Regions from separate parts of the Pseudoalteromonas sp. MMG033 genome, predicted to be linked through region 1. Evidence: predicted binding sites of a transcription regulator. Region 1 holds the regulator's gene; each other region holds the start of a gene.
The links. Region 1 encodes sigma-54, which starts transcription at its own class of promoters, with help from an activator protein. Its sites were predicted from a motif close to GTTGGCACGNNNNTNGNNT; they were not measured.
Positions count from the first base shown of each region.

Region 2: the regulator sigma-54 is predicted to act here: its motif matches at 4,385-4,403, upstream of flgJ (flagellar assembly peptidoglycan hydrolase FlgJ).
Region 3: the regulator sigma-54 is predicted to act here: its motif matches at 3,735-3,753, upstream of AC2CZC_RS09770 (DUF2726 domain-containing protein).
Region 4: the regulator sigma-54 is predicted to act here: its motif matches at 3,380-3,398, upstream of AC2CZC_RS02295 (FlgO family outer membrane protein).

Region 1 is NZ_CM170070.1:957,587-965,163, reverse strand. Features, by position in the region: gene pmbA (metalloprotease PmbA) at 1-887, shown strand, start outside; gene mgtE (magnesium transporter) at 919-2,277, opposite strand; gene AC2CZC_RS04555 (HPr family phosphocarrier protein) at 2,578-2,856, opposite strand; gene rapZ (RNase adapter RapZ) at 2,856-3,698, opposite strand; gene ptsN (PTS IIA-like nitrogen regulatory protein PtsN) at 3,711-4,166, opposite strand; gene hpf (ribosome hibernation promoting factor) at 4,169-4,456, opposite strand; gene AC2CZC_RS04535 (RNA polymerase factor sigma-54) at 4,483-5,994, opposite strand; gene lptB (LPS export ABC transporter ATP-binding protein) at 6,036-6,761, opposite strand; gene lptA (lipopolysaccharide transport periplasmic protein LptA) at 6,758-7,288, opposite strand; gene lptC (LPS export ABC transporter periplasmic protein LptC) at 7,278-7,577, opposite strand, start outside.
Region 2 is NZ_CM170070.1:4,946,255-4,953,831, reverse strand. Features, by position in the region: gene flgE (flagellar hook protein FlgE) at 1-852, shown strand, start outside; gene AC2CZC_RS21490 (flagellar basal body rod protein FlgF) at 963-1,727, shown strand; gene flgG (flagellar basal-body rod protein FlgG) at 1,746-2,534, shown strand; gene flgH (flagellar basal body L-ring protein FlgH) at 2,552-3,232, shown strand; gene AC2CZC_RS21475 (flagellar basal body P-ring protein FlgI) at 3,244-4,338, shown strand; gene flgJ (flagellar assembly peptidoglycan hydrolase FlgJ) at 4,443-5,435, shown strand; gene flgK (flagellar hook-associated protein FlgK) at 5,437-7,467, shown strand; gene flgL (flagellar hook-associated protein FlgL) at 7,470-7,577, shown strand, end outside.
Region 3 is NZ_CM170070.1:2,229,056-2,236,632, forward strand. Features, by position in the region: gene tyrS (tyrosine--tRNA ligase) at 97-1,296, shown strand; gene AC2CZC_RS09760 (cobalamin biosynthesis protein CobD/CbiB) at 1,335-2,279, opposite strand; gene mtnN (5'-methylthioadenosine/S-adenosylhomocysteine nucleosidase) at 2,280-2,987, opposite strand; gene AC2CZC_RS09770 (DUF2726 domain-containing protein) at 3,105-3,695, opposite strand; gene folE2 (GTP cyclohydrolase FolE2) at 3,800-4,720, opposite strand; gene arcB (aerobic respiration two-component sensor histidine kinase ArcB) at 4,983-7,310, shown strand; gene arcA (two-component system response regulator ArcA) at 7,315-7,577, opposite strand, start outside.
Region 4 is NZ_CM170070.1:487,903-495,479, reverse strand. Features, by position in the region: gene AC2CZC_RS02305 (fimbrial biogenesis chaperone) at 1-380, shown strand, start outside; gene AC2CZC_RS02300 (carboxypeptidase regulatory-like domain-containing protein) at 433-3,297, shown strand; gene AC2CZC_RS02295 (FlgO family outer membrane protein) at 3,431-4,021, shown strand; gene AC2CZC_RS02290 (FlgO family outer membrane protein) at 4,033-4,689, shown strand; gene AC2CZC_RS02285 (FlgO family outer membrane protein) at 4,695-5,336, shown strand; tRNA gene AC2CZC_RS02280 (tRNA-Arg) at 5,511-5,585, shown strand; gene AC2CZC_RS02275 (flagellar assembly protein T N-terminal domain-containing protein) at 5,618-6,808, opposite strand; gene AC2CZC_RS02270 (LPP20 family lipoprotein) at 6,940-7,410, shown strand; gene flgN (flagellar export chaperone FlgN) at 7,463-7,577, opposite strand, start outside.

The sequences.
Region 1 (7,577 bases):
TAAATTCGGATGGTGCAAGTATTGCGTCGCACCAAGGTCTTAGGGTGTATGGTAACAGCCATGGCTTTTTAGCCGGCTTCCCTCGAACACGTCACACTTTGAGCACCATGGTGATCGGCCAAGAAGGCGATATGATGCAAAGGGACTCCGCATTTAGTATCTCGAGAAAGCATGATTTATTAAAAGCGCCGCAAGCGGTTGGCATAGAGGCTGCTGAGTCGACACTGGCTAAGCTGAATAGTCAGAAGCTTGCGACGATGAAGGTGCCGGTGGTATTTAGAGCTGACATTGCAAATAGCTTGTTTGGACACCTTGTTTCAGCAATCGGTGGCGGTGCTTTATATCGTAAATCTAGTTTTTTATTAGATACCCTTGGTAAGCAGGTTTTTAATTCTTGCGTCAATATCCATGAAAGGCCGCATTTGTTGCAAGGTTTGGCATCAAGCCCGTTCGATAGTGAAGGGGTATATACACAAGATAGAGATATTATCGTAGGTGGTGAGCTGCAAACCTATTTAATGGCAAGCTATGCTGCAAGAAAAATGGGCATGCAGGCAACAGGCCATGCGGGCGGGATCCACAATTGGTTAGTTCAAAAGACTCATGAAGATCTGGCCGCCATTTTAAAAGAAATGGGGACGGGATTATTGGTGACTGAATTGATGGGGCAAGGTGTGAACACTGTCACTGGTGATTACTCTCGTGGCGCAGCTGGTTTCTGGGTCGAAAATGGAGAAATACAATATCCTGTGAGTGAGATAACCATTGCCGGTAACCTAAAAGAGATGTTCCACAATATTCAGGCAGTCGGCGGAGATGTTGAATTACGTGGTGCAGTGCAAACTGGCTCTGTATTAATAGATAGCATGCAAGTGGCTGGTCAATAGAGCTGATTAATTTGTTTACTCTGAGCTAGGCTCAGAGTAAAAACCAAGTGGCAGTACCTAAAAACGCGAAAATACCAACAATATCTGTTACGGTTGTGAGGACTACGCTACCAGCAAGTGCTGGATCTATTTTCATACGCTTTAGGATCAAAGGTATGCTTGCCCCTGCTATGCCTGCTGCAACCAAGTTCATGAACATGGCAAATGCGATAACTGCGCCAAGTTTAAAGTCCCACTGCCAAACTGCTACAACACCAGCTATTAATAGAGACCAAAGAACGCCATTGAGTGCGCCAATCGCAAGTTCTTTACCGAGTAAGAATTTTTGGTTGGTTTGATTGACATGCCCAAGGGCAATACCCCTGATAACCAAGGTTAATGTCTGGCTGCCTGCGACGCCTCCCATGCTAGGCACAATGCCATTGAGGACCGCTAAAATGGGGAGGATATCTAGTGTGCTTTCGAAAAAGCTTGCGACAAAGGCGGCGAGTAGGGCGGTGAGTAGGTTGATCCCAAGCCAAATTGAACGTCTTCGGCTACTTTTCATGACAGGTGCGAAGGTATCTTCTTCATCCTCAAGACCTGCCATACTCATTAGACTATGCTCAGCGTCTTCTCTGATCACATCAACAATATCATCAATGGTTATACGCCCCAGTAGTTGCGTTTGATCGTCAACTACAGGGGCTGATATCCAGTTATGTCGCTCAAAAAGCTGGGCTACTTCGCTTTCCGGCATGCCGACTGGAATCGTTTCCCTGTCTTCATTCATCAGCTCTTGAACAAGTTTATCAGGGGGGTTAGTTAATAAGATCCCAATAGGCAAAGATCCTAAAAAGCGGTTTTCTTTATCTACGACATAGAGGTCGTCTGTACCTTGCGGAAGCTCTTCTTTAAGACGTAAATATCTTAACACCACATCGAGACTGACATCGGGACGAATGGTGATGGTGTCGCCATTCATTAATGCCCCTGCAGAGTCTTCATTATAAGATAAAGCAAGCGTGGCCCGTGCTCTATCTTGGCTGTCCATGGCACTGATAACATCTTGGTAGACAGGCACAGGTAAACTTCTGAGTACCTCACCTAAGTCGTCATCGTCCATATCCTCAGTCGCAGCGGCGATTAACTCGGGCTCCATTTTGGCAATGATGCTTAAGCGAACATCTTCAGAGAGTTCTTCAAGCACATCACCTTGGATATCTGGATCGACCAATTGCCAAAGTGTAGTTCTTATTTTATGAGGGGAAGACTCAAGTAACAGTGCGGTATCGCACGGAGGTATCTCAGCTAATGTCTGTCTTACTTGAACAAACTGCCCACTGTTTATTGCTTTGGTTACTTGTTGTAATTGTTCCAGTGTATAGTCTTGCTCAAAAACGTCAGGCATAGGCTTCCAAATTTTAGATTAAGAAAAGGCAATTATATGTTTTGAATAGTCATTTTAATAATTTAATCGCATTTTTTTGTAGCACGAAAATTGCTCTTTAAGCTGTTATTTACAGAATAAAGCTCATAAATTCGAGCTAAGATATATGCACTAAACACATTATCAATGTGACTTATCATATTGTAATAGATAAAATAATATTTGATTATAGCTGCTTAAAATAAAAATACGCTATTGCAGTATTATGACAAGTACAGAAGTAGTAAGTTATCTTACGAAAGAGATTAAATAAAAACTAAGTTACTCCGTTTCATGAAACTTGTCTTCAATAAGGTCACCAATAGCGATTAAGGCATTCTTTGCATCAGGGCCTGTACAACTCACTTTGACTTCTTTGCCTTGGCTGCTCTCTAACAGCAGCAATGCTAACACGCTGTCTCCCGGAGCGCTTTTATCACCTTGATAAAGCGTTATTTCTGCATCAAATTGGGTTGAGAGTTGCGCCAATATAGTGGCTGCTCGAGCATGCAAACCCAACTTGTTCTTTATTAGAAAAACCCCTTGGTATTGCTGTTGCATTACTCTTGTTCTCGGTGGCGAATTTTGACGTTAGAGTGTGTTCTTTGAAAGCGTTCACCAAGTGTTTGCGCTAAATATACTGAGCGGTGCTGGCCACCGGTACAACCAATGGCGATAGTCAAATAGCTGCGATTATTACGCTCCAAGTGTGGCAGCCAAGTTTGCATAAAGGTTTGTATCTGCCACACAAACTTTTGTACTATGCTGTGACTCGATAAGTAATCGATAACCGGTTGGTCTAAGCCTGTTAGAGGTTTTAATTCAGGTTCCCAGTGCGGGTTTGGTAAAAACCGCGCGTCAAATACGTAATCTGCTTCTTTAGGAATACCATGTTTAAAGCCAAATGATTCAAATGTGATGATGAGTTGTTTATCTTTTTGGCCTAAGATTTTCTCTCGAACGCTTTCAGCCAATTGGTGGACACTCAAGTCGGTTGTATCTATGGTGATATCAGCACGACGTATCAAGACATCTAATAAAGTTCTTTCTTGTTTTATTGCCAAGTCTAGCGGTAAGTCATTGAGTGACAGCGGATGCAATCGCCGTGTTTCTGAAAAACGTTTGATTAGTGTTTGGTCATCGCAATCAAGGTAAAATACTTTTGGTTTAGCAAAGCCTGGCAAGTACTCTAAAATATCATGAAACTCCTGCTGTTCTTTTGGTAAGTTTCTCACATCAATGCTGACAGCAATTTTATTATAGCTGTCTGAAACACTGCGTACTAAAGCAGGTAGTAAGTTTACAGGGATATTATCAGCGCAGTAATAGCCTAAGTCTTCCAATACTCTTAATGCGACGGATTTACCTGAGCCAGAGCGGCCACTGATAATTATGAGCTCCACGATTTGTTCCTATTATTTATCAAACTCAACAAGGACTTGGTAAAGCTCATGATCGTTACTTGCTTGTCTAAGTCTCTTGCAAAAATGCTTATCATTTAGTTTACCAGCGATACTAGCTAAGGTCTCTAAATGTTGCTTATTTTCACCTTCTGGTACGATGAGCGCAACAAAAATATCTACATTGCGGTCGTCAACAGCATCAAATGGAATAGGCTGTTGATTTACAAGCAAGATGGCAATGATATTATCTAATCCCGCCAATCGCCCGTGTGGAATAGCGATACCTTTTCCAATACCTGTACTGCCTAGCTTTTCGCGATTTAACAGTGCCTCGAGAATATCATGCTGATTGGCATTTGGAATTTTTTCTTGTGCCAATTCACTGATGTATTGGAGTATTCTTTTTTTACTATTAAAAAGGACCGCAGCCTTGCTGCAGTCCTCAGGGATCAGTGTGCTAAGTTTCATGGTTAATGTCGAGTTAGCTTCTCTTTATGTTTAATGACTTGCCTATCTAGCTTATCGATTAAACCATCGATAGCTGCATACATGTCTTTGTGTTCTGTTGAAGCGAATAGCTCGCCGCCATTTACATGTAATGTGGCTTCGGCTTTTTGAATGAGTTTCTCGACATCTAGGATTACATGAACGTTGTTGATGTGATCAAAATGCCTTTCTAGCTTCGCAAACTTACTTGTTACGTAGTCTCTTAATGAATCGGTAATTTCTACATGGCGACCAGTTAAATTTAGTTGCATAAGCATTTTTCCTTCTTTTGTTACGCCTAAATCAAGCTTTTACGCTGATTAGACGGTGGAATAGCCAAAGACTCTCGGTATTTGGCAATAGTACGTCTTGCCACCTTAATACCTTGGTCAGCTAATACATCTGCAATTTTGCTATCACTTAAAGGCTTAGCTGAGTTTTCTGCAGCAATTAGCTTTTTGATGAGTGCTCTAATTGCTGTTGAAGAGCATTCCCCACCGTTCTCGGTACTAACATGGCTCGAGAAGAAGTATTTCAATTCATAAATGCCGCGAGGCGTGTGCATAAATTTTTGTGTTGTTACCCGAGATATTGTCGACTCGTGCATATCAACCATTTCAGCAACATCATTGAGAACCATAGGTCTCATTGCCTCAGGGCCATGTTCAAAGAATGCCTGTTGTTGTTGAACAATGCAATTGGTAACTTTCAATAAAGTTTCATTTCTGCTTTCTAAACTTTTAATAAACCATTTCGCCTCTTGCAAATGCGAGCGAATAAATTGGCTGTCACTGCTTGATTTAACTGAGCGTGACATTGCAGCATAATGATCATTAACTCTTATTTTGGGCATTGAGTCAGGATTGAGTTCAACAACCCAACGTCCTTTTATCTTTTTGACCGAGACATCGGGGATCACATAATCAGCTTCTTCTTGAACGATACTTGCAGCTGGCTTGGGGTTCAAGCTGTGGATTAGCGTCATCACTTCTTTGAGCTCGCCTTCTTTGAGCTTCGTTTTCTTCATGATAGTACGATAATCACGATTTGCTAATAGGTCTATGTGCTCTTCAATGACATGTTTTGTTTGTTCGAGCCAAGGTGTATCTATGGCAAATTGATTTAGTTGAACAATTAAGCATTCCTGCAGACTGCGTGCCGCAATACCAACAGGGTCAAATAATTGAATACGTTTTAAGACGGCTTCAACCTCATCTAATTCAACCGGCTCTTGGTCATTATCTTTATTTAAGCTATCGACAATATCCTCACAAGATACGGTTAGGATCCCTGAGTCATCGACGCCCTCAACAATTGACAGCGCAATAAGTCTATCTGTTGCGCTAAATGGAGTGAGCTCTAGTTGCCACATCAGATATTCTTGAAGACTTTCAGTGGTTTGACCTTGATAAACGCTTTCATCCTCAGGCATTGGGCCAGACGAGCTGACTGGTGCAGCACTGATATATTCATCCCACGTGACATCCATCGCCATCTCATCGCTGAGCGTTTCTTTATTGAGCGCCGTATCTGTGTCTTGCTCGTAGTCACTCAGCTGTGTTTCAGCAGTATCATCAACGCTAGACTCTGCTTTCTCTGTGGTCTGAGCTTGTTCATGGGTTTTATCTAGACTGTTATCAAAAGACTCTTGTTCGTTTTCTTCTACTTCCAATAAAGGATTGCTATCCAGCGCTTCTTGAATTTCTTGCTGGAGGTCTAATGTGCTCAGCTGCAGCAGGCGAATTGCTTGCTGCAGTTGTGGTGTCATTGTTAATTGCTGCCCCATGCGCAGCTGTAGCGATTGCCTCATGTATCTCTAACAATCCTTTTCGTTGTTACGCTTATTCTTAACTATAGCCTGAATTGCTCGCCTAAGTAGACATCTCGGACGGTTTGATCCGCTAAAACATGTTCAGGTGTGCCTGACGCAATTAATTCACCATGGGAAACAATATATGCCTTTTCACATACATCCAAAGTTTCGCGAACATTATGATCTGTGATCAATACGCCGATCCCACGGTTTTTTAAATGCTCAATAATTTTCTTTATATCTAACACTGAAATCGGATCAACGCCAGCAAAAGGCTCATCTAAAAGAATAAATTTAGGATTTGCGGCTAAAGCGCGAGCAATTTCGACGCGGCGACGCTCACCACCAGACAGTGCCATTCCTAAACTTGAGCGAATATGCTGAATATTAAATTCATCAAGTAAATCGTTTAATACTGCTTCTCGTTGGGCTTTATTGAGGTCTTTTCTGGTTTCAAGGATCGCCATTAAATTGTCATAAACGGTTAGCTTTCTAAATATCGAAGATTCTTGTGGTAAATATCCAATACCCAACCGAGCTCGGCTGTGCATCGGTAGCAAAGTAATGTCTTGTGAATCAATATGAATACTGCCCTTGTCACTTGGTACTAGGCCAACAATCATATAAAAAGTAGTGGTTTTACCTGCGCCATTTGGACCGAGCAAACCAACGATGCTGCCTGCTTCAACACTTAGTTCAACATTTTTTACAACCTGTCTGCCTTTATAACTCTTAGCCAGTGCTGTCGCTTTTAGTGTGCTCACTGTGGCTCCTTGTTACCATCTTGCTCTTTATCTACAGGGAGTAAAACAGTTCTCACTCGTTTACCTTCCTCGTTTGCCTTTTGCGCGCTAATAAGTTGTTTTTCCATATCATAGAGGATCTCTTGGGCAGAAATCTTTTGACCAGCTTGGCTTATTTCGGCATTGCCTTTAATTGTGAGCAAGCGATTTGCAACATCATAGCGTACCTCTTGTGCCGTGGCTTTTAATAGGCTGCCATCGGTCTGCTGCTCTTGGAAAATTGCAGGAGATCCCGTTGCAACCAGTAACTGCTTGTTTTCCCCTAAATCTTCTCTGCGGTGGACTTCGAGTCGATCTGCGAATATTTTGCGTTGGCCATGAATGATCTCAACGTTTTCTTCAAAAACCCCTATATTTGTTTGTAATTGCGCTTGCTGCTTACCTGAACTGATGATCACCTGCTCAGGCGTGTTGTTGGCAAGGGCACTTTGTGGCAAAAGTGCGATAGCACATGTAAATAGTAGGGTTGCACTTAATTTATTGCTTATCATAAATCGTTTCAGTGTGGTTAATGAGTTCAATGACCTCAATATTGAGATCGGCGATTAGCCCTTTACCGGTAATGGTTAAGCTCGGGCCAGTAATGATCACTGGTTGCTCTGAACGCATTATTCGATTACTGATTTCAAGTCGAAGATTATCTGCGTCTATCTCTGTGATCATGGCATTGTCGTTCAAGTTCGTCGCTTTTACGTTGCCTTCTAAAATCAGCGTGTCGTTTTCATACAAGGTGGCCTCGTTGGCAGTGAGCTGCCAGTTGTGTTGCCCGTTATGTAA
Region 2 (7,577 bases), 970 kb from region 1:
AACTTGGATTCGACAGCGACGGCACCTACCATTGCATTCGACCCAGATACAACAGCATCTTATAATAGCTCAACGTCGACGACAGTGTATGACTCTTTGGGTGAGCCACATACCCTACAGTTATTTTTCCGTAAAGAAGACCCAACAACCGACGCAAATGAGTGGCAGGTCTATGCAACGTTAGGCGGAAAGCCTTTTGACGCGAACGGTAATGAGATTGTTGCACCTGCTGTGATAACTCCCATTACTGAATTTGGATTTAATGCGCAAGGTTTTCCTGAGCATACTGGAGCTGCAGAAACTCCCAATACAGGCACAACCTTTAACCCACTTAATTTAACAGCAGCCAATGTATCTGGGTTATTGACTAACGGTGCAACTTTTCCGTCAGATATTCAGTTAAACTGGCGTGATGAAGCGAATACAACGAATAAGTTACCAACGCAGTTTGCAAGTCGTTTTGAAGTTAAGGCACTTGATCAAGATGGTGCGACAACGGGTCGACTTGCAGGTATTGACATTGGCTCTGATGGTAAGATTGTTGCGTCATACAGTAATGGAGACTCAACTTTCTTAGGACAGGTTGCTATGGTGAGATTTTCAAACTCACAAGGTTTGACAGAAGCGGGTAATACAGGTTGGAAGAAAAGTTTAACCTCAGGTGAGCCAATTGCCGGTGAACCAGGCTCAGGTACTTTAGGTACGATTAATTCATCAGCATTAGAGCAATCGAATGTAAACTTAACAAATGAATTAGTTGACTTGATCAGTGCGCAAAGAAACTTCCAGGCAAACTCGCGTGCACTTGAAGTGAATTCAACACTGCAACAGAATATCCTTCAGATCCGATAATATTTATCTCTTGTAAAAAGCCGCGTTTGCGGCTTTTTTATTTTTTGACACTCACCTTGGCACTAATATTGCTTTTATCACTATATATTGAACAGTTTTAGGTCGTTCTCATGGATAAAATGCTCTATATCGCCATGTCAGGCGCTAAGCAAAGCTTGCGAGGTGTGGCGCTCAAGGCGAACAATCTAGCAAATGCTAATACGACAGGCTTTAAAGCAGACTTTGCACAAGCTCGCTCTATGCAAGCTTTTGGTGAAGGCTTACCAACACGGGTATTTGCCATGCAAGAGCGCCCTGGTACTAATATGTTAAGCGGCGCGGTTGCAGAAACAGGTCGTGATTTAGATATCGCGGTTGATGAGAAGTCGTGGATCAGTGTCATGGATGCCAGTGGTGAAGAGGCGTATACAAAAGTAGGTACCTTGAACATTACTAGCGACGGGGCTTTGGTCACAAGTCATGGACGTCAATTAATTGGCGAAGGCGGCCCGATTATATTACCTTTACCTATCGATAAAGTGGTATTTAGTGATGATGGCTCCATTCAAGTTCGTCCTCAGGGGGCCCCAGCAAACTTCTTAGAAACCGTTGATCGGCTAAAAATAATTACCGCTGATAATAACCAGCTCGAAAAAGGTAATGATGGTTTATTTAGGCCACAAGAAGACCAGCTTGATGATGGGCATTGTGGTTTTTGCGAAGTATCTCCAACGGCAAAAGTGATGAGTGGATATTTAGAAATGTCTAATGTAAACCCCGTTCATGAAATGGTGGATTTGATAAACCATCAGAGACAGTTTGAGATGCAAATTAAATTAATGAAGTCAGCAGAAGAAATTGACGAGCGACACACTTCGCTCCTGCGCATAGTTTAAGAGAGTGAGGTATAGATTATGAATCCAGCATTGTGGATAAGTAAAACAGGGCTTGATGCTCAGCAAACAGATATTTCGGTTATTTCAAATAACTTGGCGAATGCCAGTACGGTTGGTTATAAAAAGAGCCGTGCTATTTTTGAAGATTTACTGTATCAAAATATCAATCAGCCCGGTGGGCGCTCATCACAGGATACTGAGCTACCTTCAGGTTTAATGCTTGGTGCAGGTTCTAAAGTCGTGGCTAACCAAAAGAACTTTTCTCAGGGCAATATGATAAGCACTGAAAACTCTTTGGACTGGATGATACAAGGTCCAGGTTTTTTTGAAATACAAATGCCAGATGGCACCATTGCGTATTCTCGAAATGGACAGTTCACCACGGACGAAACCGGTCGTGTTGTTACATCAGGTGCAGGTTTCCCGGTACAGCCAGAAATGACAGTACCAGATAATGCGAACTCCATCACCATATCTCAAGACGGTGAAGTATCAGTAAGTATCAATGGTCAGGCAGAAAACACAGTTATTGGCCAATTAGTTATCAGTGACTTTATCAATCCATCAGGGTTAGAGCCGATTGGACAAAACTTGTATACAGAAACAGCTGTAAGTGGCGCCCCAGTGCAAGGTAACCCAGGGGTCGAAGGATTGGGCTCTATGGTTCAAGGTGCGCTTGAAACGTCGAACGTAAACGTGACTGAAGAGTTAGTAAACTTGATTGAAACCCAGCGCGTCTATGAGATGAACTCTAAAGTCATTAAGTCGGTTGACGAAATGCTGAGTTATATCAACCAACAACTTTAATTAGGGTAGGGCAGATCATGCGTAAATGTATATTGGTAGTTACGTTAGGTTTAGGCTTAAGTGGGTGTATGTCTACTGAAAACAGTGATGTTGTCAGAGATGACCCTTATTACGCACCTATGTATCCTGAAATGGAGGCAGAGCCAGTTGTCACAACGGGCTCGCTGTTCAACTCATATTCAAATGATCTGTACTCAGATAAAAAAGCAGTGAGAGTCGGCGATATAATTACGGTTGTACTTAGAGAGTCTACCCAAGCTTCCAAAGCGGCTAATTCTAAATTAGATAAAGACAGTGAAGTCAATGTGGACCCTTTCCTAGGTCTTGGTAACGCGCCTGTCAATATTGGCGGTGACGCCATTCAACTGGATATGGGTGCGAACTCTTCTTACCAAGGTGATGCACAAGCTAATCAATCAAATAGTTTGTTTGGTAACATCTCAGTAAATGTAATGAGGGTTTTACCCAATGGCAACTTGGTGATCCGCGGTGAGAAATGGCTAACGCTAAATACGGGTGAAGAGTTTATTCGTTTAGAAGGGTTAGTGCGGCCGCAAGATGTTTCCGCAGAAAATGAGGTTGAATCAAATCGAATTGCTAATGCACGCATTCAGTATTCAGGAAAAGGTCAGACGCAAGAAGTGCAGAGTGCAGGCTGGCTAACTAAATTCTTCATGAGCACATTAATGCCGTTTTAAGGAAGTTGATCATGCGTATTCTGCAAAGTGTAATTTTATCATTGCTCCTTATCATATCGGTCAATGCACAAGCTGAGCGAATTAAAGACGTCAGTGTCGTTGAAGGAGTGAGAAGCAACCAACTTATAGGTTATGGTTTGGTGGTGGGTCTGCCTGGGACCGGTGAGCAAAGTCGGTTTACAGAACAGAGCTTTAAAGCGATGTTAAACAGTTTTGGTATCACCCTGCCGGGTAACCTAAAACCGAAGATTAAAAATGTAGCAGCTGTTGCTGTACATGCCGATTTACCGCCATTTGTAAAACCAGGGCAAAGTATTGATGTCACCGTTTCATCTATTGGTAGTGCGGGAAGTTTGAGAGGCGGTACATTATTGCAGACATTTTTAAAAGGTGTCGATGGCAACGTCTATGCAATAGCACAAGGCAGTATGATCGTTGGGGGCCTAGGCGCTGAAGGTTTAGATGGGAGTCGAGTGGTGATTAACACCCCTACAGTTGGCAGAATTCCCAATGGCGCTATGGTTGAGCGAGCAGTTAAAAGCCCGTTTACACAAGGGGATCATATTACGTTTAATTTGAACCGTCCTGATTTTACAACAGCCAAACGCTTAGCCGACAGAATAAATGAACTAGTGGGGCCTAATAGTGCCAGCGCACTGGATGCAGCCTCTGTGAGAGTCATCGCTCCGAGAGACCCATCGCAACGAGTGGCATATTTGTCTACTCTGGAAAATCTTGAATTTAAACCAGCAGATACTTCAGCAAAAATCATCGTTAACTCAAGAACGGGTACGATTGTAATTGGTAAAGATGTGAAGTTACAGCCAGCGGCGATAACACACGGTGGATTAACAGTGACAATTGCTGAGCAAACAAATGTGTCACAGCCACAACCTTTGACGGATGCTGATGCCGTCGTTACACAACAAAGTATTGTGGATGTTGATCAAGATGACTCGAGAGCATTTGTATTTGACCCAGGTAGTAGCCTTGATGACTTAGTTCGTGCAATTAATGCAGTTGGCGCTGCCCCTGGTGACTTGATGGCGATATTAGAGGCGTTAAAAGAAGCGGGTGCAATACATGGTCAATTAGTCGTTATATAGTTTATTTTATAATCAAAAAGTTAGCCTCATATTTATGAGGCTTTTTTTTGGCCTAATATTTGCATTTGATTAAGTATTCATTTTTTAACGACGTGTTTTTGACCATGAATACTGATCCTACACATAATCAAAGTTTTTTTGATTTAAACAACCTGAACTCATTGAGACAGGATGCATTAAAGAGTGCAGGGGACGGTGATGCATCAAAGCAGGCGTTGAAAAAAGCTGCGGAGCAATTTGAATCAATTTTTACGCAAATGCTATTGAGCAGTATGCGTAAAGCCAATGAAGCATTTGAAGACAAAGATAGTCCTTTCAATTCGAGCAGTGTTAAATTTTACCGAGACATGCATGACCAGCAGATGGCTCTAGAGCTGTCAGGTAAAGGTAGTTTAGGCTTAGCTGATTTGATTGTTCAGCAACTTTCTCCGCAAAAAGATGGTTATATGCCTTCTTCAGTTATTCGCACAGGGGCGGAGATCCAAAGCGATAAAATAGTCAGTAGGCAAGCTCCACATACAAATACCCCAGACAGTACTGAGTTGACTACGTCAGCACCTAAAGAAGTCGCTCAGCAACAACAAACTGACCCTCAAGCTTTTGAAAGCCCTGAAGAGTTTATCAATACTTTGTGGGATTACGCGAAATCAGCGGCTGAAAAAATCGGCTTAAACCCTGCTGTTATGGTAGCACAAGCCGCTTTAGAAACGGGTTGGGGCAAGCATGTGATAGCAAAACCTGACGGAAATAGTAGTTTTAATTTATTTAATATCAAAGCGGATAGCCGCTGGACAGGAGACAGTGCCAGTAAAATGACACTCGAATTTGAACAGGGCTTACCTGTTAAAAAACAAGCAAACTTTCGTGCTTACGAGTCGCTAAAAGATAGCTTCAGTGATTACGTAAACTTTTTACAGTCTAACCCTCGCTATCAAGACGCCCTCAAAAAAGCGGCTAAACCGAGTGAATACTTAGACGCTTTGCAACAAGCTGGGTATGCAACGGATCCTAATTATGCCAATAAGATAAAAAATGTATTAGGCGGTTCGCACTTTCAGTCCGCAGTGACATCGTTTATGCGTCAAGGAGTAAACTAATATGTCTTTTAACTTGATGAACATTGGTACTTCGGGCGTCAGAGCAAGTAGTGAGCTATTGCAAACGACCAGTAAAAATATTGCTAACCTAAATACAGTTGGTTATATCCGAGAACGTACTGAACATGCGACGATGGTTGGCAACCAAGTTGGTCGCGGTGAAACAGTAAGGCTATTGAATGAGTTTGCTCAAAAGCAATTAATTCGTGACATATCTAGTCAATCATACTATGAACAGTTTGTGGCTGAGTCAGCACGTGTAGATACTTTGTTTGGTGAAGAGTCAAACAACTTAAATACGAGTATCAACTCTTTATTCAATAACTTGCAAGAAGCAATGAATCTGCCTTCTTCAACTGTAACACGTTCCCTATTTCTGACCGATGCACAAAATATGATTGACCAAATGGATCGTCTATCAGGTATCGTTTTTGATCAAAATAATATTGTTAATGAGCAGCTCGCAATATACTCGCAAGAAGCAAACAATTTAATTCAAAAAATTAGTGACCTTAACGGTCAAGTTGGAGCGCTTAACGCGAATCCTGATAGTAACAATGCTAATTCTGTACTGAATGAGCGCGATCAATCAATAAAAGAGCTGTCTGAACTCGTTGATATAGAGGTACTTGATGGTTCAAATGGTGAAAAATTGGTTTTTCTTGGATCTGGTCAATCTGTGGTGATGGAAAATGGCACATTTAACCTATTTTCTCTTGATGGGGATCCAGATCCGAACCGAAAAGAGTTAACGCTCGATGTTACAGAGGGTAGTGCGATTGCTTTAGAAGTCGATCAAACTAAGCTTCAAGGCAAAATTGGTGGGCTACTGGCATTTAGAGATGAAATTTTAGTACCCGCTCAGAATCAATTGGGGCAAATTGCGCTATCTCTTGCTGATGCATTTAACCAGCAGAATAGATTAGGCATGGATTTGGATGGTAACTTGGGTGGTGATTTATTTACTATCCCAACTACGGCTGGTTTTCCCCACCGCTCGAATACCAGCGCAACCCAGTTATCCGCAACGCTAGAGCCCGGAAAAGGTGATCAGATCCCTGCAACAGATTTTAGAGTGACATATAACGCAGGTAATACAGTCACGATTGCGGCAATCGATGCATTTGGCAATACCATTGGTACTCCAACCAATGTGGCTTACACGGACCCATTAAACTCGACAACTGCACCAGCTGGAACTGAATTGTATGGGCTGCAAATCAGCTTTACAGATGCAAGCGGTGCAGCTGCTTTACCTAATGATGGTGATACTTTTGACATTAAGCTTAACTCCGCGGCTGCTGGCACATTATCGTTAGCAACCGACAGGCCAGAAAGCGTCGCCTTAGCCTCTCCGATTAGAACCGAATCCTCAGCTGGGAATGTAAGTAATGCGACCATTTCAGTTGGTTCTGTGACCAATACGGATCCTGCTAGCAGTAATTTCGCGGCGACAAATCCACCGTCGCTTGCGCAAGGTACGATTACCATACAGAAAACAGCAAACCCTGACGAATATACAATCACTGATGGTAATGGTACGACAACATTTATAGCGGCGGCACCTCGAGAGAACATTTTGGCGTCTGCTGGAGGTGTGTATGCAAATTATGGGTTTGACTTTGATATAGATGGCGAGCCCGCTACCGGAGATACATATACGGTTGAATTTAATGAAGGTGGCTTTGATGATAACCGTAATGGGTTGATACTGAGTCAATTGCAGTCAGGACAATTAGTACGTCAAAATGTTGTAACAACAACGGTGGCAGATAATCATAAGACGTTTAATGAAGCATATGCGGGGTTGGTTACAGAGATTGGTGTTATAGCTAATCAAGCAAAAACTAATGGCGCTGCCTATGATGCCCTTGCGGCTCAATCAGAAGCGTGGTTTGAATCAGTTGCCGGCGTGAACTTAGATGAAGAAGCGGCAAATTTGCTCCGTTTTCAGCAATCGTATACAGCATCTGCACAGATTTTGAGCGCTGCTCGTACTGTCTTTGATACATTAATTAATGCTGCGAGGTAATTATGCGTTTATCTCATAATATGATTTTTAAGAACAACTTGAACTCTATTTTAAATAGTCAGCAAGAAGTCAATAAATCAATGAAGCAAGTTAATACGCAGAAGCGAGTA
Region 3 (7,577 bases), 1.3 Mb from region 1:
AATAAAGCGTTAATACCAGTATTTTGTGCATTTAAACTCCGTGCAATATAGGCTAGAATCGAGCGATAAACTGAATATTGTGTTGGAGTGATAATGGTGGACATTGAAACTGCATTTGCTGAAATTAAGCGTGGTGCAGAAGACATATTGATTGAAGACGAACTGAAAGAGAAATTAAAGTCAGGGAAAAAGCTGCGTATTAAGGCTGGATTTGATCCAACAGCGCCTGATTTGCATTTAGGCCACACAGTACTAATTAATAAATTAAAAACTTTCCAAGATTTAGGTCATGAGGTCATTTTCTTAATTGGTGATTTTACCGGCATGATTGGCGACCCAACTGGTAAAAATGTCACTCGTAAGCCACTTACTCGTGAAGACGTACTTGCTAATGCAGAAACGTATAAAGAGCAGGTATTTAAAATTCTAGATCCGGAAAAAACGACGGTCGCGTTCAATTCTCAGTGGATGGAGAAATTAAGCAGTGCGGACATGATCAAGCTTGCATCACGTCAAACTGTGGCTCGTATGCTAGAGCGTGATGATTTTAAAAAGCGTTATGCTGGCGGTCAGGCAATTGCTATCCATGAATTCTTATATCCACTTGTTCAGGGCTGGGACTCTGTTGCATTAGAAGCGGATGTTGAGCTTGGTGGTACGGATCAACGCTTTAACCTATTGATGGGCCGAGAGTTACAAAAAGAAGAAGGCCAAAAGCCGCAAACAGTTCTGATGATGCCTTTACTTGAAGGTACTGATGGTGTGCAAAAGATGTCAAAATCTCTAGGCAACTATATTGGTATCACAGATGCACCAACGGAAATGTTTGGTAAAGTCATGTCGATTTCTGATGATCTAATGTGGCGTTACTATGAGCTACTAAGTGCTAAGTCTTTGTCAGAGATTGAAGCATTAAAAGAAGAAGTGACAGCAGGTCGTAACCCACGTGATATCAAAATTGATTTCGCAAAAGAAATGATTGCTCGCTTTCATAGTGAAGAAGACGCACAAGCCGCTCATCAGGACTTCATTAAGCGTTTCCAGAAGAATGCATTGCCAGATGATATCCCTGAGGTATCAATTAGCATTGAAGGCGACACTACGTTTATCGCTAATTTATTAAAAGAAGCGGGTCTTGTAGCGAGTACGTCAGAAGCCATGCGCATGATCAAACAAGGTGCAGTGAAGCTTAATGGTGAAGAGAAAATCACTGATACTAAGTTAGAAGTCGCTAAAGGCAGCTGTGAGATTTACCAAGTTGGTAAACGTAAGTTTGCTAAAGTAACGGTAAACTAACTGTCAGATTAGATAACCAAGTAGCAGCTGCTGCTTGGTTATATCAAATTAATTGCAAACCAAATTAAAACAGTCAACCCTAACCAAAACAACCGCATGCTGCCCAGCAGTTTAATCATTTGCTGTATATCATTTATCTCAGGCTGCCTATCACTGCCAATCCGGATGTTGTCAAAACGCTCGTTGTTGTAAAATCTCGGTCCCGCAAGTTGCACATTCAAGTTGGCTGAGAATAATGCGAGTACCCATCCTGAGTTTTTATTAGCGTAATGCTGTGCATAGTGCTTAAGGTAATGATTTGTCTTCGATAGGTTTTGTGTGAGTGCCATGATAAGGATAAAACCACGCAGTGGTAGCCACTCTAAAATATAGATTGTGCGTTGTACAGGTCGCATAAACGGGTGCTGGATGCTGAGTTGTTGTCGCCAACTGTGATCGCATAGCAATAAGAGTTTGTAAACTAAGGCGAGATAAGGCCCTGCAACAATATAAAAAATGAGGATCAGATAAAAGTGACGTACGGTATTCAATGCTAGAGAATCCAGACTGGCTTTGATTATTCCGACCTCAGAGAGTTTGTCTGTATTTCTATTGACTATGCTGGTTAAGAGCTGCTTTGCAGACCCTTTTTGGCCAAGGGACAAAAGCTTTGCTATGCGTTTGGTGCGTCCTTCAAAGTGGGTATCTAGGCACAAGAATAAGATGAGCCCGCCAAACCATTGAGGGTAAAAAGAAATATATGACAAAGCATAAAGTAAAACGACAAGCGTAATAATGGGTAAAAAACAGGCCAGCGCGCCGCTGAGGGTGTGGTGAGCGTCAGTATTTTTTTGCCTTACTACGCGTTTCGCTAAATTACTAGCAAGCAGAGAAAACACCGTATTAGGGTGATAGAGTTTAGATAATTTTAAGCCAAATGCAGATAAGAGTGCTAGGCAAAAGATAAGCAAGCCCTCTTGGGCTTGCAATACAGCGAGGGTCACTTACAGGGTTACCTGTTGTAGTTCTTCAAGTAAAGCGACAACTAATTTTGAAGAGTTCACAGAAGCAACCTCTAAATATTCATCAAAAGACTGCGGTGACTCTTTACCTGCAATATCAGACAGTGAGCGGATCACAACAAATGGCGTATTCAGTACGTGGCATGCTTGTGCAATTGCTGCGCCTTCCATTTCAACGGCAAGCATGTTTGGGAAATCTTGGCGAGTCTTTTCAATGCGCACAGGGTCGCACATAAATGAATCACCTGTACAAATTTGCCCAACCATAGTTTGGATATCACCGACAGCATGAATGCTCGCTTCAGATGCTTTGATTAGTGCTGGGTGCGCTGCAAAGCCTGCTGGCATTTGTGGTACCTGACCAATTTCATAGCCAAATGCAGTGACGTCAACATCATGGTGGCGAACTTCGCTTGAGATCACTACATCACCGACATTCAAAGAAGGCTCAAAACCACCGGCAGACCCTGTATTAATAACACAATCAGGTTCAAAGTTGTCGATAAGCAATGTTGTTGCTACTGTCGCGGCTACTTTGCCAATGCCTGATTGCACAAGCGTTACTTCATGACCACCAAGCTCACCGGTATAAAATGTGAACCCGCCTTTTGTAAGTGTTTTAGGAGATTGCATGGTGTTACGTAAAATTGTAACTTCTTGCTCCATCGCACCGATAATGCCAATCTTCATAATTAATCTCTTAGTATTTTAGTTACTGCTCATTATATACATTCTTATTTTGAAAGCATTATTTTGATAGTAAAACTGTGGAAGTCGCTGCTGAAATATCCAGCAGCGACTAGGGGGTTAGATTTCAGCAAGCTGGGTGCTAGCTGCTTTTGCTTGAGATGGAGATAGAACCGCAGGTTTGTTGTTACGATTGCGTACTGGTTTGGTCTTGTCAGGTTTTTGACCTAGTTTAAATAAGATAGCTGCACGCACCTCAGGGCTTTTATAGCCAGACTTTATCTTCATCCTAATGTGTGGGATGCCCGCAGACTCTAATGCGCCACTGACAAACCAGTCTTTTTGTGCTTTGTGACCATTTTTATTTGAATTGTTTACCAGATCTACAGCGGCAACAATATTTAACGTGCTTTTGTCGACTAGGACGTAGTCCAGTTGCTTGTTCTGTGCTTTTGTAATCGCAGAACGGCGTGCTTTTTTAGATAGACCAGGCTTGCACTCAATTACATCAACCAATTTTACTCGGCTAACAATTTTGTACCTATCACCGACTGCGCGTTCGAGAAGTTGTAAAAAAGACGCTTCGACAGTGGTAAAAACCGACTCTTTTCGATTAAACGGATAAGGATTGCCACCCACGTCGGTATATTTAGAAATTACGATAGAGGCAATAACTACGAGCGCTAAAATAGCTAAAAGTGTTAATTCCATAAATCACTCCACGACAACAATTTGACTTTGATAATTTATAAGCAAAGAGTGTGCCGAAAGTGATTTGATGGCGCTAAAAACGATATTTAACGCCAGTCAGATGGTTATGCTGTGTAACCTTGCTCTACGCCCTTGACTGCGTAGGCAACTGCATCGTGTGCATGCAGTGATTCGTAGTGATTAATTTTGACGTAAAAATCTCTGTAATCTTGCTTATCAAGCAGTGCTTTGAGCTTTCTTGCTGCGTCCTCACAGAACATTAAGTTTTGACCATTTAATCTTGCAAACTCTTGTTCGTCTTCTCTTTTTACTGCCGCTTGAACTGGGGTTTTAAGCTCTTGTTCTGCAATGTCAATTAAGCCTTTAATATCAAACTCTTTTACATCAGTTGGTAGTTGTACCTTGATATTAGCGATAGAGCGTTGTGAGTGTGGTGTGGCAAGGATCCCTTCAGTTGTACCAAGCCAAGCATGCACACTTTCGTGGTCCAGTGGTTGACCAGCAAACTTTTCTTCAAATGCATTTTGGATAAGCTGCCTTGCAAGTGCTGCAGAGCAAGGGCAAGTGGATGAATAGGTGACATCAACAGCCAGTTCAATGCTAAGCGCTTGCTCTTTCATTGTGGCGGTAATGGACACAGGATAGCTTTTCCAGCCTTGTTTGCCGCTTAATAATGAAGCTCTGCGCAGAGGCAGCTCGAAATTAAGGACAACTTTTGCCGCATTACTGAGATCTTTATGCGTTGTCACAAATTGGTCAAGCACAGCCGCTAATGTAGTTGGTGTCAGTGTTTGTTCACAAGAAAGTGTATCTAAAGCTAAAAACAACCGAGACATATGAATGCCCTTTGCATCAGGCTTGTCTAAACTGACAAAGGCATCGGCCTTAGCATTAACTGGGATCTCATTGAGGTCTTTACTCGCTAACTGCAGTGGTAGCTCGATATCCCCCATTCCTACCCATTCTAAAGTTCCTGTTTGCAGCGCATCTGCACTGTGCGCAATGTCCGGCATTGAAGTTGGCATCTAAACTCTCTTTAATCACGACATCAAAAATGCTTTTATATTACACTAAAACGAGTTTTTTTTCTGTGGATATTCTCATTTTGAATAAAGAAAATGTCATGTATTGTGCAATATTTGATACATTATCACATTTTTTGTAAGGTTAATTGTGTTCAGTATTTAGCTAAGCGTTTGAGATTTTTCAACAAAGTTACTCTCCTAGGTTGCTCGCATATGTGCTCAGCTGAGGTATAATAGCTGCGTTAACAAGGTGACTATTATTATGCTTGATTCTTCATTCGGGTCTTGGACTCGAATTCTTTCTAATTTGGTTCGAAAATACGGTGAGCGAAAAGCGGGTGCCATTGCCTATGTACTCGTTCTGGTCGCGTCATTGGTTTTATCCTGTATGTTTTTTTATGTGGCATTAGGTTCGGTAACACTCGTTAATGTGCTCTCTGTCGTTGTGTTTGCTGCGCTCACTTCGCCATTATTGATTTCTGTTGCTGTATTTGCCATCCGTCAATTGGAAAGCTCAAAGGAGTATTTAGATTCAGCAACACAGCAAGAAAAGCTCTTGAATCAGACTCTAAAAGATAATATTAATCGCCTTAACAATGAAATCGACGAACGTAAAATGGCGTTGCATGCCAAACATCGTGCAATCGCTGAACTGAGAAATGAAATAACAGAGCGCCGTAAAGCCGAGCAAGAGCTTGCGCAGCAAAGTATGTTATTGCGCTCGATTGTAGATTCCTCCCCTGATTTATTTTATTACCGAGATGAGCATGGTGTTTTTGCTGGGTGTAATAAAAAGTTTGAACAAGTCATCGGTATAGACAGTGAAGGGTTAATAGGTAAAACAGCTGATGAGATATTCGTAGATCAAGTTATTCCTAAGGTGCTGGAAACTGATACGCAAGTCAGTGCCACTCAGCAAACGCTGTCTCTGGATGTTGAGTACCCTGTAAAGGATGAAAACCGCTGGTTTGAAATGCGAAAGCTTCCCTTTATCAATAATGAGGGAGAATATATTGGCTTGCTTGCGTTTGGACGTGATATTACAAGCCGTAAGGAAGCAGAGCAAGCGTTAGAAACAGCCTATAAGGACAAAGGAAAGTTTATTGCCACTTTGAGCCATGAGCTAAGAACGCCACTCAATGGTATTGTTGGCTTGACCAGAATGCTGCTTGATACTGAGCTGACGCAGCAGCAAAAAAGTTGGTGCAATACGGTTTTTTCGAGCGCTGAAACGCTTGGGAATATTTTTAATGACATTATTGATTTAGATAAGATTGATAGAGAGCAATTAGATATTGCGACTGACAGTATCAATGTCTCTGATTTTATTAATGACGTGGTTAACTTCTCAGACTTGATCGCTGGTCAAAAAGGGTTGGAATTTAAGATCCAACGTTCAGGTGTTTTGGATGTCTATGCGCTTTTAGATCCAACACGATTACGCCAAGTACTATGGAACCTTATCAATAATGCCGTGAAGTTTACGCACCGCGGCAATGTGACATTAGAGTGTCGTAGAGAAAATCGCGAAAGAGGGCCTTGGCTATCGATGAGTATTATTGATACAGGGGTTGGTATATCTGCTGAGCAGCAAGATAAGATCTTCGATATGTATTATAAGGCACCAGACACAGAAGGTAATAATGCGATTGGTTCTGGTATTGGTTTGGCGGTAACCAAGGCGCTCGTTCAGGCTATGAAAGGTTCTATAACGGTCAGCAGTTTGCCGGGGCAGGGTAGTCGTTTTGATGTTGAAATACCTTTAGAGCTATGTGCTGCGCCAAATCAGCAAAGTTATGCAGGAAGAGAGCTATATATACTGCTCGTTGAAGATGTTCCGCTTAACGCTGAAATTGCCACAAACCTTTTAGAGCAACGAGGCCATGAGGTCATTTGGGCAGAGACAGGTGAAGATGCGTTATCACTGGTACAGACAGAAGATGATTTGGACCTCATTTTATTAGATATGCAATTGCCTGACTTGAATGGCGACGAAGTTGCAAGGCAGATCCGCGCAGATAGTCATTTTGATGCGCTCCCTATCGTGGCTTTAACTGCCAATGTGCGCAGTGCTGAGCAAGAGCTTCAGGGGATCAGTATTCAAGGTGCGCTGGCAAAGCCAATCAACACCACTAAGCTTGATAAAATGTTAGCTGAGTTATTTGGCATAGACAGTGTTAAAGAAGATGCCAACACACATCAACAGAATACGATTGAAGTGTTAGAAATAGAGCGAAACTTGCTGGATATAGAAACAATCACCGACTTTGTTGCCTCAATGGGAGTCGATACTTTTAAACGCAGCTGTGAGCTTTTTGCTAAGCTTAACCCTACATATTGCGACGAGTTAAAAGAAGCAAATAAAGAGGGGGATGTGGCTGAGTACGGTTCGGTTGCGCATAAATTAAAAGGCGCTGCGGGATCTGTTGGTCTCAAGTCTGTTCAGCAACATGCCAAGGTTATGGAGACCGACTGTGAAGCAGTGACTGGTGAAGCACGTGAACTTTGGGTGGAAGAATTGGAAGAATTAATAAGAGAAGGGCAGGGTGCCCTTCACTCATTAATTGCAAAACTCGCTGAAAACTCTTAGCGAACTATGGTTGAGTGCTATCGATTTTACCGATGAAACGGTAGCCTTCACCATGAATTGTGCTGATAAGCTCAGGTGTGTTACTGTCAGTTTCGAAATGCTTACGAATACGACGAATAGTAACATCAACAGTACGGTCGTTTGCACGTAGCTCACGTCCTGTCATGTGCTTGATAAGCTGTTCTCGGCTGAAAATGCGACCTGGAGAGTCAAGCATTAAGCGAAGGGCTCTATACTCACCTTTCGGTAGACGCTTAGATTCACCTG
Region 4 (7,577 bases), 470 kb from region 1:
TGATATTGAGCTACAGTATTCCGGTCATGTATCGAAAAGGGGTTGATGTACCGCAGGTAACCGTTAGCTCTGCGCAATATACTTCGAACATTCACGGGCAACCAGTTATCGCGGTTAAATTAAAAAGAAGTGGCGCAGCAAGCGCATTGGGAAAGTTGACAGCGCATTGGCAGCCGAACGGTAAAAAAGAGTGGACTAAAGTCGCTATAGCCAATAACTATGCAATTTATCCTGAGGTAGACGAAACCAGTGTTGAGTTGAATATTTTACAAGGTCAGGCTATTCGTGGTTCAGGTCAATTAAAGCTGATGTATACCGGTCAAGAGGAATATCGAGATACGGTTTTCTCACAGCGTATTTTCAATGTGATTGCTCAATAAAATCGTGCTACATAGGCTTTGTATTGTCGCACTACTGAGTATATGTGCGACAATGACGCTGGTTACTTTTGCCAAACAAGATGGTATTAATGCGCATAATGAGAGGGTGCTCAGTTATGGGAGCAACCGTATTCAAAGTGGTGAAGCACTTTTTTTATCACTGTATGTTGATAAATATTACCTGTCAGAAGTGTTTGCAATCAAGAGTGACAATGGCGTTTTATTAGAGCTACAAAGCCTTTTCTCTGCATTGGATTTTGCGATAGCATCTGACGATGACGGCAAGGGTTATTCCGGGTGGTATATTGAACAGGCACAAGTCTTCTCTTTAAATTTGACGACCCTTCGCGTCCGTACTGGACAGGCTGAGGAGCAATTAAACGCACAAGACATCATGGAAACCCAAGGCGAAGTGTATGTCGATGCAACCTTACTGGCCAAGTGGTTCAAATTACATTTCAACATCAATTACCAAGATCTCAAGCTGAAAGTTTTTAGCGAGCAAAAGCTTCCCATTGAAATGCGTTTAGCAAGACAGGATCGTCGCTTTGCAGCCAAGTCTGTGAGGCAATCTTCTGTATTGCCTTGGAAAGAGACGCCATATCAAGTGTGGAGCCCTCCACTGTTTGATATACAAGCGTCACTGAATACCACGAATGAAAGTGACACACGTCTTTCAGTCTCTATGTTAGGGAGTCAAGACCTGGCTTATTGGAATGCGAATTACTTTTTAAGTGGTCGCAATGGCAATTTGTTAGATGAAGGACGAGTGAATATAACCAGAGAAGAGAAAGAAGGCATTGCACTTGGCCCGCTGACAATAAATAAAGTAGAAGCTGGGGATATTATTGGTACGCGTATAGGGGGGGAGTTTGTATCAACACATGCACGTGGTTTAAGGATCACGGATAGACCGCTTTTTCAGGAGATTGATACACAAGCAGTGAGAATAAGTGGTGCAATACAAGTAGGATGGGATGTCGAGCTGTACCATAATGGCTTGATGATTGATCAAAGGTTAAGCGTCCAATCTGGTTTATATGACTTTGAACATATAGAACTCTATTTTGGTAGCAATGAGTTTGAGTTGATCATGTATGGGCCCCAAGGGCAAGTTCTGCAAGAGAGCCGCTCATACTATGTGGCTGGCAGTCGTATCTCAGCAGGTAAAGGTTATTTTGATACATCGATTGTCGATATGGGAAAAACTTTATTAGGGACAGGTATCAGCACTGACAGTTATACAGGCTGGAATCTCCTCAGTCGCTATGATTATGGAATTAGTGATGCTTTATCTTTTTATTCAGGTACTCGTATTGCGCTAGAGGGGCAAGAAAATGCGTATCAGTTGAATACTGGGTTAGTTTTTGATGTATGGAAAAAAGGCATCATTAACTTTGATTACAGCCATGATGAGCGCGGCGAGCGAATATACCAACTACAAGGGCGTACTCAGATAAATCAACATGCAATAAGCGCTGTGGTATCAGATAAAAAAAGCGCGACTGATAATGAAAATGCACAATACAACAGAATACAAGATTTGACGCTTCGCGCATCAGGTCGCTTGTATCAAAATAGCGACATTCGACTGAATTATCAAAATACGCTTAATTGGCGAAAAAACCTGTCTGGCAGTGATTTTATTGCCTCTAACTTGCTTTCGGTGGCAACGAGGTTTGGTACGCTCAGTCATCAATTAGATTATACTCAGCTTGACGGAGAGCAAGCTTCTGATATACGTGGCATTGCACGCTGGCAGGGGAGAGTGGGTAGTACGTATGGCCGTGTCGGAGTTGGCTATATGTCGCAGCCGATTAGTCAATTAACGGATTACCACATACAACTTAGTCGAGTCATAAATAGCCAGCTAGGCATAGATTTAGATTATACCAAGTCTTTGTTAGATGATAATTACGAAATTGAAGCTGGTCTAAATTGGCATAACGACAAATTTAGGCTGACAGGTCAATTTAGTTACTTTCAAAATCATGACTGGCAATTTGGGCTAACAGGTCAGTTTAGCCTTGGTTATGAGGGCTATAGTAATGAGTTTTTTATCAGTGATAGACGATTAGCAAGTTCAGGCTCAGTGTTGGTAAAAGTGTACTTAGATCAAAACAATAATGCGAAGTTCGATGGCAATGATGTCATGCTTGAAGGCGTTCGGATTAAGTCTTTACAAGGATTTGCGCAAGCGTTTACTGATAGTAAAGGCACCGCTTTGCTAGGAAATATGCCTTTAAATCGTCAAACAGACATCGTACTTGATGCGGATTCTCTGCCCGATCCTTTTTATATCTCGGCCCATGATGGCCGTTCAATTACACCGAGAAAAGGGTTTATAGCTTACTTAGAATATCCAGTTGTACATGCAGGAGAGTTTGAGGGGATTGCATATCAAAAGGATCTTGAGGGTAATGAGGTGCCATTGCCTTATGCTGAAATAGAGCTCGTTAATGAGTACCAGCAAGTGGTAGAAACAGTGAAGACGGCTTATGACGGGTATTATGTATTTAGCGGGATCAGACCAGGTAACTATGAGACCAGAGTAAAAAAGCATACATCGGATCAATTTAAGCAAACTGAAAAAGTTGAAGTTGTATTTTCAAGCCAAGGAGATGTATTGCTTGAAGTGGATATGATGGTTGAACACTTGCCTAATTTAACTGGTTATGTGGCTGTGCTTGGGCAGTTTGACTCCCTCACAATTTTGCAGGCTTACGCCACGATTATTTCCAAAAAAATACCGCAAGATTTATCCAATCAAACATTTTTTATGCACGATAAAAAGCGTAACAAATATCTACTTGGTTATGGTTATTCTGAACAAGAAGGTCAGGCGGCAAGCGCTTGCCTTAATTTACAGCGAACTCAAATCTCATGTAACGTTGAGCCTATATCGGTTGTTCAATAGCAAGCATCAAGTTAGTTAATAGAATAAACAACATATGAATAACTAATCTAATAAGGTGTTTGTTTTACTTATATAGCCATCAAGTGGTTCGATTTTTGCATGTTAAAGAAGACTAACTCAGAGGTATGATAATATGCGATTTCTAATCTTGGTGTTTATGTTCTTGTTAGCAGGCTGCAGTTCGAGCGCCTGGCTACAACCAGAATCAGAAAAGGTTGAAAAACAAGCCCCCCCAGCGCGCAGTGTCCACAGCTATGTGGGAGAGATGGCTACGCAGCTTAGTCAGTATAGTCGACCTCTAAAGCCTGGTGCTTCAGTCGCTGTCACAAGCTTTTTTAAAGATAATGAATTAGGCGCCGATACCTTAAGTAATCAAGGCGCGGGTCTAAGCAATCAGGTGCAAGAAAGTTTTATCACCTATCTGACACAAATGGGGTTGCAGGTGGTTGAATTTCGGATGCAAAAGTCGATTAATTTATCAGAAGAAGCGGACACTATTTTGAGTCGCGATATTGATAAACTTAAAGAGCGACATAAGTTTGACCTGATCCTCACAGGTAGCGTAAGTGAAAGCATTAATTCCTTTACGATACATGCAAGATTAATAGATATGGTCAGTAGCAAAACCGTATCTGCGGCTTCTATAAGCCTACCCAAAGAAACCCTTTGGGGAGAAGAGCAAGTGCAAATGCGTGATGGCTTGCTGCACCGCAGCCAATATTAACGGAGAAAGATATGAAAAAGTATGCGTTATCACTTTTATTGCCTATGTTATTTGGCTGTATGAATACGGACAGTGAGCAATATGCGGGCAATGCGGTTATGGTCGATAAAAACGCGTTTGGCAGCTCTGAGAGTCAGTTTCAAGTTCATCCTGGCGGTATGCATGGGATGACTGTTTCACAGCAAATGGCGAGTCGCAATGTGACCCATTATGTACAAAACTTAATGCAAGATATGATAGGGAATCTGCGTTATGTGAACGATAGAACGCCAATTGCGGTTGCGACCTTTGTTTTTCTTGATGAAGATTATAACTATGGGTCTTTACTCGGGAATCAGTTATCTGAGAGCTTTGTCCATGAATTACATAACTTTGGGGTCCCTGTTGTAGACTTTAAAACCACAGATTTTATGCGCGTGACTAAGCAGGGCGACTTCATTTTTAGTCGTGACTTTTTAGAGCTCTCCGATGAGCATACTTTCAATTATGTGCTTGCCGGCACGTTGGCAAATCATCAAGGTGGTGTGCTGGTTAATGCACGTATTGTGGGGGTAAAAAGCAAGGCTGTTGTTGGAACTGCACAAGGTTTTTTACCGCAATCCGTCGTCAATGCGCTTCGTGATGGAATTGGTCACGATGGTATTCGCTTGGAAAGAGCAAGTAGGTAGTGGTGATGAGAACGAGTATATTGATACTGGGCTGTATAGCGCTTATGGCGGGGTGCGAAAGTTCACGGCACGCACAAATTGTTCCACAAGGTCAGCAATCAGTAAAAGATCAGCAAGCGCAGCAGTTGGCAGCTTTGGCTAATGAGTTAGATTCACAGCCGGATGTTGTCTATTCAGACCCAGGGTTTGTTACCTACGAGCATAATAAACAGCTATCTAATTATGCGGGTCAAATCGCATTAGAGTTAACAGATTCTATGACAGGGGTTTCTCCCAGAGCCGTGGCAATAACGAGTTTTGTCAGCTTTGATAGAAGCCTCAGAAGGAGTAATCAGCTTGGAAATCAGTTGGCTGAGTCCATGATCCATCAATTTCAGAAAATGGGCTACCCAGCGCTAGATTTTAAGTCTCATCGCGGGATTGCTGTGACAGTCAATGGCGACTTCGTTTTATCTCGTGACGCAAAAAGGCTGCCAAAAAGTCCGTCACCGAGTCATGTGTTAACGGGAACAATGATCTATCGCGATCGAGGTGTCGAGGTGAATACCCGGCTGCTTGATTTTGACAATCGGTTAGTGGTTGCCAGTAGCAATGTCACTATTCCTTATTTTATTCTTCATCCAAGTGCGACAGTCACTTACAAATGACAAAGATGGCCGCAGTTGTGGCCATCAGTGAAGTTGTTTTCACCTTAGAGTGATCAGATTAAATATCTAGTTACTGTTACATCTATTTTCTCAAATGACTTGTCATTGATGCCATTACACTGTTATAAATATAATTCATAAACAAATGCTTATGGTGTTTTGACACAAGTGTGTGTCCCCGTAGTTTAATGGATAAAACGGGGCCCTCCTAAGGCTTTGATGTAGGTTCGATTCCTACCGGGGACGCCATAATGCTCCTTCAATACGATATAACCGGCCTGTTATAAAGCATAATCCTCAGCAGGTGTGATGATAAGCTCCACAATGTCATTAATCTGAATGTTATTCATTGGCCTATTTTGAATATTTGTCGCGATGGCATTTTGTGCATTAACTTGTGTGACTTTGACACGATTGATGGTTTGAATACTGCGAGTAAAGAATTGATTTCTTTCGCCTGCGACATCGCTACGATGTGCAATACTCAGCACTTGGCCTATCTTAAGGCCATGTGCGCGCCCTAAGTTGATGACCAACTGGTCTTGGTCTTTATGAAGTATGCGGCCTCGTGTAGGTAAACATGCAAATGCTTGATTTAGATCTTGAGCGAGGCTATTGAAAACGCCTTGAATACGCTTTCCATAATCTGTATGCCAAAAAGTATCACTGTATACGTCGACTATTTTGGTTTTCTCATAAGGCCAAATACCCGTAACACTATAATGTTGCTGCCATACTTTGTCTTTACTGATTGCATCAAAGGCAGCAAAGTCGATTTTAAAGCTTCTCACGTATTCATCATCTTGCCAAAAAGCATATTCGCTATTTAGCTGTTGTGTATTGGCCAAATCGGTGATTTGGCTGAGCAAAACATATTGACTATTGCTAGTAGCCGTCAAGCTTTCGATAAGCTTATCATCGTAATCGAAGTTTTGTGAGAAGAAAGCACGTACATTAATACTTTTATCAATAAAGGGGATCGGTTTGACCGTCATGTTACGCTGCATCAAGGTTTGATACATGCGTTCGCTGGCTGATTTGTGTATGTCAAAAATTTGACCAAGTCTTGCTTGATGTGGTTGCATAAGCTGACTTTGCGTAATAGTGATTTGTTTATTGAAGGACTCTTCTGGACATTGCTGCTGTTTAGGAAAAATGTCTAGGTGCAGAGTGACACTCATCACACCATCTTTGGTATTTTCAGATACGAGGTTGATTTCTTGTATTTCGCCATGGCTTTTTATTTTGATGTGATCTTGAGCAAGCACACCATCAGCCAGTGTTTGCACGCTAGAAACGGTAGCACCAGAGAAAATTAGCGCTTGTGTTATTGCATCTTGAACAGCTTCCTGTCTAGCTGCTGCGCGGTCAGCGGTATAAGCATTTGCGTACCCGGTTACTTCGAACCATTCAGCGTGGGCACCAAAGCTTAATAAACAGGCTGTGATGGCTGTAATACTCGCTCTTTTCATCGTTTAATACCGTATCAAAACTTAATCTATCTTATATCTATAGCAGCAAGTCCTATGCCAATCGTATTGGCTTAATTTGTGCATGTGATCAAGCACAGAAGCAAACTTATGTAATTAGGAGTCGGTAACGTATGCGTAGGTTACTTAAAGTTAGCAAAGTTTTAGCCATCAGTGTAGTTGTTGGTCTTGCAGGCTGTAGTTCAATTATCGACAAACATGTGGAATATAGTCACGTGCAACCTGATAATTATCCTGTATTAAAAGCGATTGGTTATGCACCTTTAGATGCGCAACCTGGGGCAACAGACAGTGAGAAAATGTTGATGGCAATTAAGGTTTCTAAGTTGGAAGCTTACCGTGAACTTGCTGAGCAAGTGTATGGTCATCAACTGAATGCGACAACGACAGTGCGTGGGGTTGTTGCTCAAAATGATGGTCTACGCAGTCAGGTCCAAGGTGTAATCAGAGGTGCACGTGTACTTAAATCGTACGCAGTCGGTGACATTTACACAACCGAGCTAGAGTTAGACATGAAAACGGTGTATGACTTGTATATCGGTCAAGTTAAGCCTAAAAAGATTCAAAGAGTTACTTACTATTAGCCTAACGCAAAAAGCACGGCTTTAGCCGTGCTTTTTTGTACAAACTCAAAGCCTAAGCCTTTAAGTTTTTTACGATCTCACCGACATTTTCTACAACACTGCCATCCTCTGTGTAGGTTGTAGACGTGGGTCTACCTATGAGTATCTCTTTTAACTCTCGCACGGTC